Fibrella aestuarina BUZ 2: one gene and its partner. The protein of the gene in region 2 interacts with the protein of the main gene of each other region in a pairwise test. Links are inferred from orthologs where the notes say so. Each region holds a gene or a part of one and is shown on either strand. Other genes may lie near its edges.

Region 1 (4,775 bases), 770 kb from region 2 along the record:
ATCCATTAGCGTTCCACGTGGATATGCTGTGGATAGCGAGTGGAAAACTGGCCAGCCTTTAGTTATATAATTTATATTATGTTAAGTTAAAACAGCAAAAATAAGAGAGGGTGTTTCCCCTCCCTTATTCACCGATTATTTGGTCGGCTCAACGCAGGCGATGTTCTTGCCTTCGAATTGCTTCAGAATCGTTTCCAACTGCTCCAGCGTGCTCAGCAGTTGTGGATCGTCGGCCTTGATCGACTTCGCCTTCGTGAAGTAGGGTAACGCCTGCTTGAACTTACCGCAAACCCGGCCTTCGACTTCTTTTCCGTTCTTGCTGTAGTCGCTCATGCTCATGTTATCAACCTCCCGCTTCATCACAACGGCTTCATTGAAGTAGGCAACGCCCATGTTGAAGTTACCTTCATAGTTATTTGGGTCAGCAGCAAGCGCTTTCTCGTAATACTGACGGGCCATTTTCTTAGCCTCATCCGTCTCGGCGTTCAATTTGGCCGCTTTAGAAGCCAGAGCAGCCCCGTCAACGCCTTTGCCTGCTTCCGCCTTCACCTGCTGATCCAGCTCGGCAATTTTGGTTTTCTGCTCAGCAATTTTGCCTTGCACATCGGCCAGCTGACGCTTCAGATCGGCATTTTTTGGCTGCTTCTTGATCGCCGCTGCCAAACGTACCACCTCGCTGTTGAACGTCTCCAGTACGGCTTTCTCGTCAGCCAGCTTTTTCGTGAGCTGCCCTCCGCGCTTCGCTTCGTCCGTTGCCTTTTTGGCATCCGTTTCCAGCGTGTTCGCCTTGTTATCATACATGATTCCAAGGTTCACGGCCGTTTGTGCGTCGTTCGGGTTTTTATCATACACCTCCTTCATGCTGGCGATGGCGTCGTCGAGGCGGCCATTCTGCTGCATGATGCTTACGCGGGTAGTGCTCAGGTCCCGGTTGCCAGGGAACACTTTCAGCGCCCGATCCAACGTAGCCAGCGCCTTGTCGGTTTCTTTGTCGGTGCTGTACATCGACGCCAGCATGGCCCAGATCGTCGCGTCTTTACCGCCGTTGCTGGTGTATTTCTCAAACTGCTCCTTCGTCAGAGCCGTATACTTCGGCTTGTCAGCCCCCTCCCCTTTCTGGCTAATCGCCTGCTGCGCGCTGATACCTGCGTACAACGGAGCGGCCGTATCTTTCGGGTTAATCTGGCTTGCCATACCTAAGGCGCTGATCGCCGCGTCGTAGTTCTTCGCCTGGTACCGACGAACGCCCTGGTTCATCATGGCCGAGTACATCATCTGACCGCTCAAGGCGTCGTTGATCTCTTTGGTGATCTTGCTGTTCGGCTCGACCTCCAGCGCTTTCTTATACGACTCGTAAGCTGTCATAGCCGCGTTCGAATCCAGCGCAACCACCTTAGGATCATTTGATACCGCAATCGCCTCGTAAATCTGCGCACGAGCCTGCCAAGTTTTGGCTTTCGTACTCAGTTTGGCTTCGGTGACGTTATTATCGATTTCAGCTTTCGCTTTGTCGAGTGCACCCTGTTCTTTCAACAGGATCGCTTTGTTCTGCGCTACAGCCGAAAAAGACAGCACAGTTGCCGCCGACAGGGCCAATAGGTGCTTCATGGGTTGTTCCATGTAGGTTTTCACTTGGTTTTGTTCAACAATGGACACGAATTTACGCAATTCTACGCTTATAGACAGAAAACCGAGTCGCCGGTTTATTTACCCAACAACTCGGTTTTCTATACACACCCTGTAAAACAGGCCAATTACTCCGTAACGCCGGGCAAATCGGTGGCGGTTGGCGTTTCACCATCCACGGCAAGCGGGCCGCCGGCATCAGCGCCGGCCGTGTCGATAACCTCTTCTTCCTGCGTTACCGTGGTTACCGATGAAATGGCATCGCCATCACGAATCGAGATGACCCGCACGCCCTGGGTGTTGCGCCCGATGACGCTGATGTTCCGAACCGGCGTACGCAACAGCACGCCTGACCGGTTGATGACGATCAGATCGTCGGAATCGGAGGCTTCCAGAATCCCGACCAGCGCACCCACTTTTTCGGTCACTTTCAACGTACCCACGCCTTTAGCACCCCGGTTGGTTACCCGATACTCGTCGATGGGTGAACGCTTGCCGTAGCCGTTTTCCGAGAGCACCAGCAATTGGGCATCAGGTCGGCCAATGCAGACCATACCCACCGCGCGGTCGTCGGCTACCTCCTCGTCGAGCGTAATGCCTTTTACCCCGGCTGCCGTACGGCCCATAGGACGTACCCGGCTTTCGTGGAAACGAACCGCTTTGCCGGCCCGCGACGCAATCACCAGGTCATTATCGCCGTTGGTCATCACCACGTCGAGCAGGCGATCGCCTTCTTCGATGGTGATGGCGATAATCCCCGTACGACGCACATTCGAGAACGCTTCCAGCAAGGTTTTCTTGATGGTGCCCTGCTCGGTGCACATCACGATAAAGTTGTTCTTGACGTAGTCGGGATCGTCGAGGTCTTTTACGTTGATGACGGCGCGGACTTTATCGTCGCTGTCGATCTGAATGTAGTTAGGTAGCGGCTTGCCCTTGGCATCCCGACTTCCCTCCTGCAATTTGTACACCGGCAGCCAGTACAACCGCCCTTTCTGCGTGAAGATCAGCAGGGTGTTGTGCATGGTGGCCGAATAGATATGCTCGGTGAAGTCGCCGTCTTTAGACGTTGCTCCTTTTGACCCGGTGCCGCCCCGCCCCTGCCTCCGGTATTCGGTCAGCGGGGTCCGTTTGATATAGCCTTCGTGCGAGATCGTGATGATCATTTCCTCATCGTCGATCAGCGACAGATCGTCGAGGTCGCCGTCGCCCAGCGCATTGATCTGGGTACGTCGGGGATCGCCGTAGCGGTCTTTCACGTCGAGCAGCTCGGCCTTGATGATACCGCGCTTACGATCGTCGCTCGCCAGGATTTCCTTGTAATCGGCGATGTCGCGCATCAGTTCGTCATACTCACCCTGGATCTTATCGCGCTCCAGGCCCGTCAGGCGTTGCAGACGCATTTCCAGAATGGCTTTCGCCTGCACCTCACTCAGCTCGAAGGTCGACATCAGGCCATTTTTGGCCACCTCGGCATCGCGCGACGACCGGATCAGTTCAATGACCTGATCGATGTGATCGAGGGCAATGAGCAGACCGGCCAGAATGTGGGCGCGTTTCTCGGCTTCACGGAGTTCGTACTGGGTACGTCGGGTCACCACCTCAAACCGATGCTCTACGTAGTAGCGCATCATGTCTTTGAGGTTCAGGATCATGGGCCGCCCTTTGACGAGGGCCACGTTGTTGATACTGAACGACGATTGCAGCGAAGTATGCTTATAGAGATTGTTCAACACCACGCTGGCGTTGGCATCCCGCTTGATGTCGTACACCACCCGCATGCCGTCGCGGTCCGACTCATCCCGGAACGCCGAGATCCCCTCGATCTTTTTCTCGTTGATCAGATCGGCGGTTTTCTCCAACATCACGGCTTTGTTGATCATGTACGGAATCTCCGTAACGATGATCTGCGTTTTGCCGCGGTTTTCCTCGATTGTCGCGTTGGCCCGAATAACCACCCGACCCCGGCCTGTATGAAAGGCCGAATGCACGCCGCTCACCCCAAAGATGGTACCGCCCGTGGGGAAGTCGGGGGCCAGCACGTATTTGGTCAGTTCGTCGATCGTAATCTCCGGGTTATCCAGGAAGGCTACCAGCCCGTTGACCACCTCCGAGAGGTTGTGCGGGGCCATGTTGGTCGCCATACCCACGGCAATCCCCGACGAGCCATTGAGCAGCAGGTTGGGCAATTTGGCCGGCATCACGGTTGGCTCTTCGAGCGAATCGTCGAAGTTGGGCTGAAAATCAACCGTTTCTTTATAGATGTCGCCCAGCATCTCCTCGGCAATTCGCTTCAGACGGGCCTCGGTATACCGCATGGCGGCGGGTGAGTCCCCATCGACGGAGCCGAAGTTTCCCTGCCCATCCACCATGGGGTAACGCAGCGACCAGTCCTGCGCCATCCGAACCATGGTATCATACACCGATGCGTCGCCGTGGGGGTGGTATTTACCCAACACCTCCCCGACGATACGGGCTGATTTTTTATGCGGTTTGTTGTAGTTCACGCCCAGTTCGGCCATACCAAAAAGCACGCGACGGTGCACGGGCTTGAGGCCGTCGCGCACGTCGGGCAGGGCCCGGGCAATAATCACCGACATAGAATAGTCGATGTAGGCACCGCGCATTTCGTCTTCGATATTGATCGGGACGATGTTGCTGGGGGTCTCCATTTCGGGAGTTTGTTCTGCCATAAACGGAAGGGGGATTTCGCGAAAATTTGCAATTTCTGCCGTTGCCTACGGTAGGCGAACGACTATAGACAAATATACAATTTTTTCGTCGGAAACGGAAATAATCGTTACAATAACGCGCACGAGGGCTTATCAGGCGGTTATCGGCGCTTCGGCGCAGGCCCTTCCCTCCTACCGCCCCCTGCCGGTTATGTTCTTTCCGAAATACAATTCGTCGTGAGTTGAAACAGCCCCGCTTTTTGGCTGCCGACACCGCCCGATGATGTGAATTAGTCAGGTGGCCAACGCAACCCTTACCCCTATACGCACCACGGAGCCATCGAGCAGAAAAGCGGTGATACTCAGGCTTTAATTCGGGGGTCGAACAGGAAGGGTTCGGTGCGGAGCAACGTGATGCGGGCAAAGTCGGGATGAGCCGGATTGAGCAGGTAGTTCCACTCCTGCGGCACGATAACC
Region 2 (7,804 bases):
GTGCGGCTGGGCCTGCCCGCAAACGATTTTCATGGAAGGGGTCTTTCGGAAAATCGAAACGTGGATTGAAGGCGACTTCACCGCCCGCCGCCGCCTCGATGCGGCCCCCTGGACAACGGAGAAGATGCTGAAAAAGACGGGCAAGCACCTGGTTTTCTTCCTGCTTTCGTTCCTGATCAGCAATACGTTTCTGGCGTACCTGATTGGCCGTGACGCCTGGCTGAGCCTGATCACCGACAACCCCAATCAGCACCTGGCAGGCCTGACGGCGATGCTGGTCTTTACGGGTGTTTTCTACGGCGTGTTTGCCTACCTGCGCGAGATCGTCTGCACGACCATCTGCCCGTATGGGCGGCTGCAAAGCGTAATGCTCGACAAAAATTCGCTGATCGTCGCCTACGACTACATCCGCGGCGAACCAAGGGGGCGCCTTCAGCGCGGGGGGGGCGGGGCCGTTTCCGACGCCGGGATCGCCATTCGTGAAGCGATACCGAACAATCCCAGCCAGCACATCCCTACCACCCCGGCGCCCAAAGGCGATTGCATTGACTGTAAACTGTGTGTTCATGTGTGCCCGACGGGTATCGACATTCGGAACGGCACACAGATGGAATGCATCGGCTGCACAGCCTGCATCGACGTTTGCGACGAGGTGATGACCAAAATCGACCGGCCAACCGGCCTGATTCGGTACGACTCGCAGAAGGGCATTGAATCGCGCCAGCCGTTTCGGTTTACCACGCGCATTGCGGCGTATTCGGCGGTGCTGTTGGGGTTGCTGATCATTTTGGCTAGCCTGCTTATGACCCGCCCGGCGCTCGACGTTACGGTGTTGCGCGCGCCGGGGCAGCTGTACCAGCGCGAAGCCAACGGCCGAATCGCCAACCTGTATTCGCTGGAAGTCATTAACAAAACCTACGGTGCCCTGCCCGTGCGGTTACGCATCAGTCAACCCGATGCGCAGTTGCGATTCGTCCAGCCGCTCAGCACCGTACAGCCCGGCGAACTGGCTAAAACGATGTTCTTCATCAGCCTGCCCGAAGCGACACTGCACGATGCCTCCACCGACCTGCATATCGACGTATTGAGTGGCGACGCGGTCATCGACGAGCTAGATACCCGCTTTTTAGGACCCGCACAGTAACGGCCAACGACTGAAAGCACGAACGAGTGATTTCAGTCAGCCATCTGCCAAATCATCACTCGTTCGCGTGTTTAGTGCTTCTACTTTGACTTATGAACTGGGGAAAATCCATTGTGCTCGTCTTCGTTTTGTTTGCCGGATTCATTGGCACGATGGTCGTTAGCATGAGCCGTCAGCGTATCGATCTGGTCCGCGACGACTACTATCAGGACGAGATCGCGTATCAACAACACATCGACCGCGTTGCCAACGCGGCTCGCTTAACCAACAAGGTTCCCATGACGTACCTTGCCGACACCCAGGAAGTAGCGGTTTTCCTGCCCGCTTCACTTCGCAAAGGGACCCTCCTGTTTTACCGCCCCGCCGACCGGGTCCAGGATTTCAAAGTCAAAATTCCGCAGGACCACACCGCTCGTCAGCTTGTATCGACCAAGGGGCTGTTGAAAGGCCATTGGCGCGTGCAGTTCACGTGGTCCGACGGGCAGCGTGACTACTACACCGAGCAGGAACTCTTTTTATGAGTATGGCCTGGCTTCTGGCAGCCCTCACAACGGGCCTGGTGGGTAGTCTGCACTGCGTGGGTATGTGCGGTCCGCTGGCCATGGCCCTGCCCCTGGGCCGACTCCCCTACCATCAGCGATGGCTGGGTACGTTGGTTTACCACGCTGCCCGGCTCATAGCCTACGCGAGTCTGGGCGCGGCGATTGGCGGGCTGGGGCAAGGGTTGCACTGGCTCGGCTGGCAGCGCTCGGTATCGGTGGGGGCGGGCGTCTTTTTGCTGTCGCTGACGGTGCTGCAACGGGGGCATTGGGGCAGTCTGACGGCGCGCCTGTCGTCGCGGTGGCTCATGGGCCCGATGGCGCGCTGGCTGCAACGGCCTTCGCTACTATCATTTGCGGGCCTGGGCTTGCTCAACGGTTTTTTGCCCTGTGGCTTTGTATACGTAGCGATGGCGGGTGCCATCACTACGGGGCAGGCGGTGCCCAGTGCCTTCTACATGCTGGCTTTTGGGCTGGGTACGTTGCCAGCGCTCCTGGCTATTCGCGCGTTACCGACGCTGTTTCCGAGTCAGGTACGTCAGCGCTTCACCCGGCTCATGCCCTTTTTCACCGTTGGCCTCGGCCTGTTGCTGCTTGGCCGTGGGTTGTATCAGCCGCCCGCTGCCGAAGCCAAACCGGGAGCTATTCCCGTTTGCCACGGACCATTGGTACTAAAACAGCGTTAAGGCAAGCCCAGACAGCACCGGCTAACCCGGCAACGTCGTTACGTTTGTGATTTCCTCGACCGGCCCATTGTGACGGTAGACACAGGCCGTGCGCGCGTCAGGATCGATGAGCCAGCCCAGTTGCACGCCGTTACTCAGCCAATCGAGGTCGGGCAGGTGGTCAGAAGGCAATGTCAATTCCAGCGCGAAATCCGGGCAGAGGGGCACAAACCGGCGGCGTTCTTCGTCGGTCAGCGCCTCCCAACGTACCCGCCACGTCCGGCGACGGCACCGATGTATCCGACCGGAAGGCCGTTGGTGAATCGAAGAAATAGCTCCATTCCGAGTCATCAGGCTTCAAGCCATTGGCTTGGTTGTCATTGATGATCACAATGAATGACTACGAATGACAACCAGTGACCATTAATGACAACCAATACCGATATCCCTTAAATCGTGGCAATGGTGCGTTCGCTGCCTTCAACCAGATTGGCAGGTACGTCGACGGGCGGCTCAATGATTTCATCGAACAGTTGGGCCTGCATCACATCGGCCTCTGTTACGTTGAAAAAGGCCTCCTGCATGTTGAAAGGGGCTTCGCCTTCGGCCGGTTCACACTTTTTGTAGGTGCCATCTTCCTGAAGCTCGTAGGCGTTCACCGTATCGTGCAGGTTGTATTCCAGAATCAGGATGGCCTGTTGCCGCACCCGCACATCGGCGAGGTAAAACAGCGATTCGATCCGGCGGTCGAAGCTCCGCACCATCACGTCGGCGCTGCCGCCGTAGATCTTCGGCTCACCCGCGTTGTGGAAGTAAAAGAGCCGCGTATGCTCCAGGTAATCGCCCACGATCGACCGGAGGGTGATGTTTTCGCTCAGCCCTTTGCGCCCCGGACGCAGGCAGCAGATTCCGCGCACGATCAGCCGGATGGGTACACCTGCCTGCGAAGCCGCATACAGCTCATCAATGACCGTTTTATCTTCCAGCGAGTTGATCTTGATGCAGATGCCGCTGGGCAACCCACGCCGGGCGAGGTCGGCCTCCGTGCGGATCAGGTCAATCAACTGGTTGCGCATGTCACGCGGGGCGGTGATCAGGTAATCATACCGACTCGGCAATGAATGCCCCGTGATGACGTTGAAAAACTCCGAGATGTCGTTGGTGTACGTTTCACTCGTCGTAATCAGCCCAATGTCAGTATACATCCGGGCGGTGTCTTCGTTGTAGTTACCGCTCGACAGGTGGGCGTAACGCACCACTTTACTGCCTTCGTTACGGACCACCAGTAGCAGTTTGGTGTGCGTTTTGAACCGGCTGATGCCATAAATCACGAAGCAGCCCGCCTTTTGCAGCCGTTGCGCTTCGCGGATGTTGTTTTCCTCATCGAAACGCGCTTTCACTTCAAACAACACCGACACGTGCTTTCCGTTTTCGGCGGCTTTCAGCAAGGCTTCCGTAATGCGCGACCGCTTAGCCAGCCGGTACACCGTCAGCTTGATCGCCAGCACCTGTGGATCTTCGGCGGCCTGTTCCAGCAGTTGCAGCACCGGCTCGAAGTTGTTGTACGGGTGGTGCATCAGGATATCACGCTCCCGCACCGCCTCGAAAATGTCCCCGATTCGTTCGCGTTCCAGCCCGACGGGTGGCACCGACGGATGCGGCGCGGGCATATCATTTTTGAACTCCGGGTGGCGGATAATCTGCCACAAACTCGTGAAATCGATGAGCGTGTCGACCGGGAAGATGTTGTAATCGTCGATCTCCCAGCGCTTTTTCAACAGGTTGATCATCCATTCCGAGGCCGACGACTGCGTAGCGCCCGCCTCGACTTCGACCCGCACCACGCGACCCAGCCGACGGTTTTTGATCTTTTGCTTGATTTCATCCAGAAAATCGGCTTCGACGTCGTCGTTTTCTTCCAGGGTGAAATCACCGTTACGCGAAATGCGGAACAGGTTTACCGACCAGATTTCGACGTTGCGGTAGAGCTTGCTGATGTGCTGCCGAACAATCTCTTCGATGGGCAGAAACGCGATCTGCTCGTCGCGCTCAAACACCATGAAGCGGGGCAGGTTGGCCGGTATCTGCACAAATGACAGCCGTTGGTTATCGCTGTCATCGTCGGGCGTAGGATCGTGAAAATCACCCGAGGGTGTGTACGTCACTACGCCGAAGATGAGCACCTTGGCCAGCAGCACCGGGAAGGTGTGCGTGTAGTCGTAGAGCATGGGCGTGAGCGTCGGGTAGATCGTTCGGTCGAAATACGACGACGCCTGTTGCCGTTCAGCCTCACTCAGGTCGCTGTACTTGATCAGGGCCAGCCCATTCTCGGCAAACAGCGGCATGAGGTCATTCATGAAGACCGCCTGCTGATCGGTGTTGAACTGTTGCAACGCCCGGAACAGCATTTTCCGAAACGGTCCCTCGCGCAGCCCCGAATAATCGACGCGCTCTTTATGGTAGTCGATGTAGTTATACAGACTCCCAACCCGAATACTGAAGAATTCGTCGTTGTTGGAGTCGGTAATGGCTAGAAACTTGAACCGCTCCATCAGGGTGCGGTTCGGGTGCCGGGCCTGATCAAGCACCCGCTCGTTGAATTTGATCCAGCTCAGGTCACGGCTGAGGTAGTCACTTTGGTCAATGACACTACTCGCCCGGTCAGTCACCTTGTCGGGGGTGCGGTCAGTACTCGTGTCGGCGCGACCTGCGGTCGTCTCGGCACGCTGAGTCAGGCGGGAGACAAGGTTACCGATTAGGTTGCGGCCCCGGGATTGATTCGGATATCGCATGAGTTCAGAAAAGTGGGTGGTTTGTAAGGCAACGCGGATTGATCGGATTCAAGCAGATTTTCGCGTATTAAATTATTGTAATGCGCCTGTCCGTGAAAGCTCCTGAGCCTTTCGGGTCCATTAGTATGGGCACCACTAAGCCGCGCCAATCCATCTGATCTGCTCAATCCGCGTTGTGTTTATTAACAAAAAACCGGGCTAACTGACCCGGTTTTTTTTACTAAATATCAATCTTGGCGTACTTGGCGTTTCGCTCGATGAAATCGCGTCGGGGGGCGACTTCGTCGCCCATGAGCATCGAAAAGACGTGGTCAGCATCAGCGGCCGACTCGATGGTCACCAGCTTCAGACTTCGACTCGTGGGGTCCATCGTCGTTTCCCAGAGTTGCTCGGCGTTCATCTCGCCAAGCCCCTTGTACCGCTGGATGTGCACCGCTTCTTCACGGCCGCTACCGGCCAGTTCGCGCACGGCCGTTTCGCGCTGCGCTTCGGTCCAGCAATAGCGCTGATCCTTGCCTTTCTTCACCAGATAAAGCGGCGGTTGGGCAATGTATACGTACCCACTTTCGATCAGCAGGCGCATGTTACGGAAGAACAACGTCAGCAGCAGTGTCCGGATGTGGCTACCGTCGACGTCGGCATCGGTCATGATGATGATCTTGTGGTAGCGGAGCTTGTCGAGGTTCATCACCGTTTCGTCGCCCTGCTTTTCCAGACGTACCCCCAGGGCCGTCCAGATATTTTTGATCTCTTCGTTCTCGTAGATCTTGTGCTCCATGGCTTTCTCCACGTTCAGGATCTTACCACGCAGCGGCAGAATCGCCTGGAACGCCCGGTTACGGCCCTGCTTGGCCGAACCACCGGCCGAGTCACCTTCCACCAGATAGAGTTCGCATTTTTCGGGATCGGTATCCGAGCAGTCGGCGAGTTTACCCGGCAGGCCGGCGCCACCCATGAAATCCTTGCGCTCAGTCATGATGCGCGAGTAGGCCAGATCGGCGGCAATCCGGGCCTGCGCCGAGATCAGCACTTTCCGCACAATGGCCTGTGCTTTCTTGGGGTTCTCTTCGAGCCACTGTTCGAGCATTTCGCCCACTACCTGGCTCACGGCGCTCACCACATCCTGGTTACCCAGTTTGCCTTTGGTCTGCCCTTCAAACTGCGGCTCCTGCACTTTCACCGATACCACGGCTGTGAGGCCCTTGCGGAAATCACCGCCTTCGAACTTCACCTTCGTGGCGTTCTTGGGCACCAGACCGGGGTTACGCTCCAGGTATTTACCAAACACCCGCGTGATGGCCGAGCGGAAGCCCTGCACGTGCGTGCCGCCCTCGTGGGTATTGATGTTGTTTACATACGACTGTACGTTCTCGCCAGCCTCCATGTTGTACACCATCGACACCTGTACGGGCGTGCTGCCCTTGTCGCTTTCCATGTAGATGGGTTCCATGCCATCGAGGGCCGCGCGGGTTTCGTCGAGGTATTTTACAAACTCGATCAGCCCGCCTTCCGAATGGAATTCCTGCTGATTGATGGGGTTCCCCTGCTCGTCGAGTTCGCGCATGTCGGTGAGGACAATGCGGATGCCTTTGTTCAGATACGCCAGTTCGCGCAGGCGACCCGCTACCGTGTCGAAGCGGTATACCGTCGACTCGGTAAAGATGGTTTCGTCGGGCTTGAAGTGAACCGTCGTGCCGGTGTCGTCGGCCGTACCGATCTCCCGCACGTCGTACTGCGGATGGCCGATGTGGTACTCCTGTTCGTAGGCTTTGCCGTCGCGGTGCACTTCCACGCGCAGGCGGGTCGAGAGGGCATTCACGCAGGAAACACCCACGCCGTGCAGACCACCCGATACTTTATATGTGTCTTTGTCAAACTTGCCCCCGGCGTGCAGCACCGTCATCACCACTTCGAGTGAGTTACGGCCCGTTTGCCGGTTCATGCCGACCGGAATACCCCGGCCGTTGTCTCTGACGGTAATGGAATTATCTTCGTTAATCGTGACCTGAATGGTGTCGCAATAACCGGCCATCGCTTCGTCGATCGAATTATCGACTACTTCCCAGATCAGGTGGTGCAGGCCTTTAACCCCTACGTCGCCGATGTACATGGCCGGACGTTTCCGAACGGCTTCAAGACCTTCAAGTACCTGAATATTATCGGCCCCGTAGTTGGCCCGCGAGGGGTCGGCTACTTCCTGAATGTCTGCGTCAACAACTTCGTTTGTCATGCGGTATTTGTGTATGTAGTTAGGCAAAAATCGGGGCGCGGGACAACCGCCGGAAAGGCGATAAAGCAGCACGTGAGTTCCCCGTATTCAGCTTGTAAAAATACAAAAATAATTGATCATTTCCCAGCGAAATCGCAAGCGATATCTTGTTAAAATGAAGTTTTTAACCAAGCATCAGGCTTCGTTATTTTCTATAAGCAATTAGCCGGCTTACCGACCAAATTTTGCGCCATTGCCGCAATGCCCCGATTACCGCTCTCCGCAGGCGTGCCTTCAGAAAACGAGCTGGCTTGTCGTGTTTACAAATCAAATCAGTCGGTACTCTTATGGTAAGCAAAGCAAGCAAGCCGATTACAAATTGAGCCAGACGGAAAAATGCTTTTGCCTGTCTCCCTGCCTATAATAACGCTAAAAAAATGATGCGCAGATTGAAA

Evidence for each region.
Region 1: the proteins of gyrB (region 2) and gyrA interact in binary tests that used the Escherichia coli proteins (3 or more experiments, as listed by UniProt). The link is inferred for Fibrella aestuarina BUZ 2 from one-to-one orthologs.

The regions. Positions count from the first base shown.
Region 1 is NC_020054.1:3,943,504-3,948,278, forward strand. What follows is about bases 1,538-4,685. They hold gyrA (DNA gyrase subunit A), read right to left. Parts: upstream 4,320-4,685; coding sequence 1,755-4,319; downstream 1,538-1,754. Other genes in these bases: FAES_RS15985 (tetratricopeptide repeat protein), read right to left, coding at 1,538-1,608; FAES_RS15995 (RES family NAD+ phosphorylase), read right to left, coding at 4,661-4,685. Outside these bases: more of FAES_RS15985, read right to left, coding at 136-1,537; more of FAES_RS15995, read right to left, coding at 4,686-4,775. UniProt on the Escherichia coli protein: A type II topoisomerase that negatively supercoils closed circular double-stranded (ds) DNA in an ATP-dependent manner to maintain chromosomes in an underwound state.
Region 2 is NC_020054.1:3,172,038-3,179,841, reverse strand. The notes cover bases 4,866-7,804. They hold gyrB (DNA topoisomerase (ATP-hydrolyzing) subunit B), read right to left. Parts: upstream 7,371-7,804; coding sequence 5,361-7,370; downstream 4,866-5,360. Other genes in these bases: ppk1 (polyphosphate kinase 1), read right to left, coding at 4,866-5,140. Also shown: cytochrome c oxidase accessory protein CcoG, read left to right, coding at 1-1,144; FAES_RS12935 (FixH family protein), read left to right, coding at 1,237-1,665; FAES_RS12930 (sulfite exporter TauE/SafE family protein), read left to right, coding at 1,668-2,369; FAES_RS12925 (Uma2 family endonuclease), read right to left, coding at 2,391-2,699; more of ppk1, read right to left, coding at 2,798-4,865. UniProt on the Escherichia coli protein: DNA gyrase negatively supercoils closed circular double-stranded DNA in an ATP-dependent manner to maintain chromosomes in an underwound state.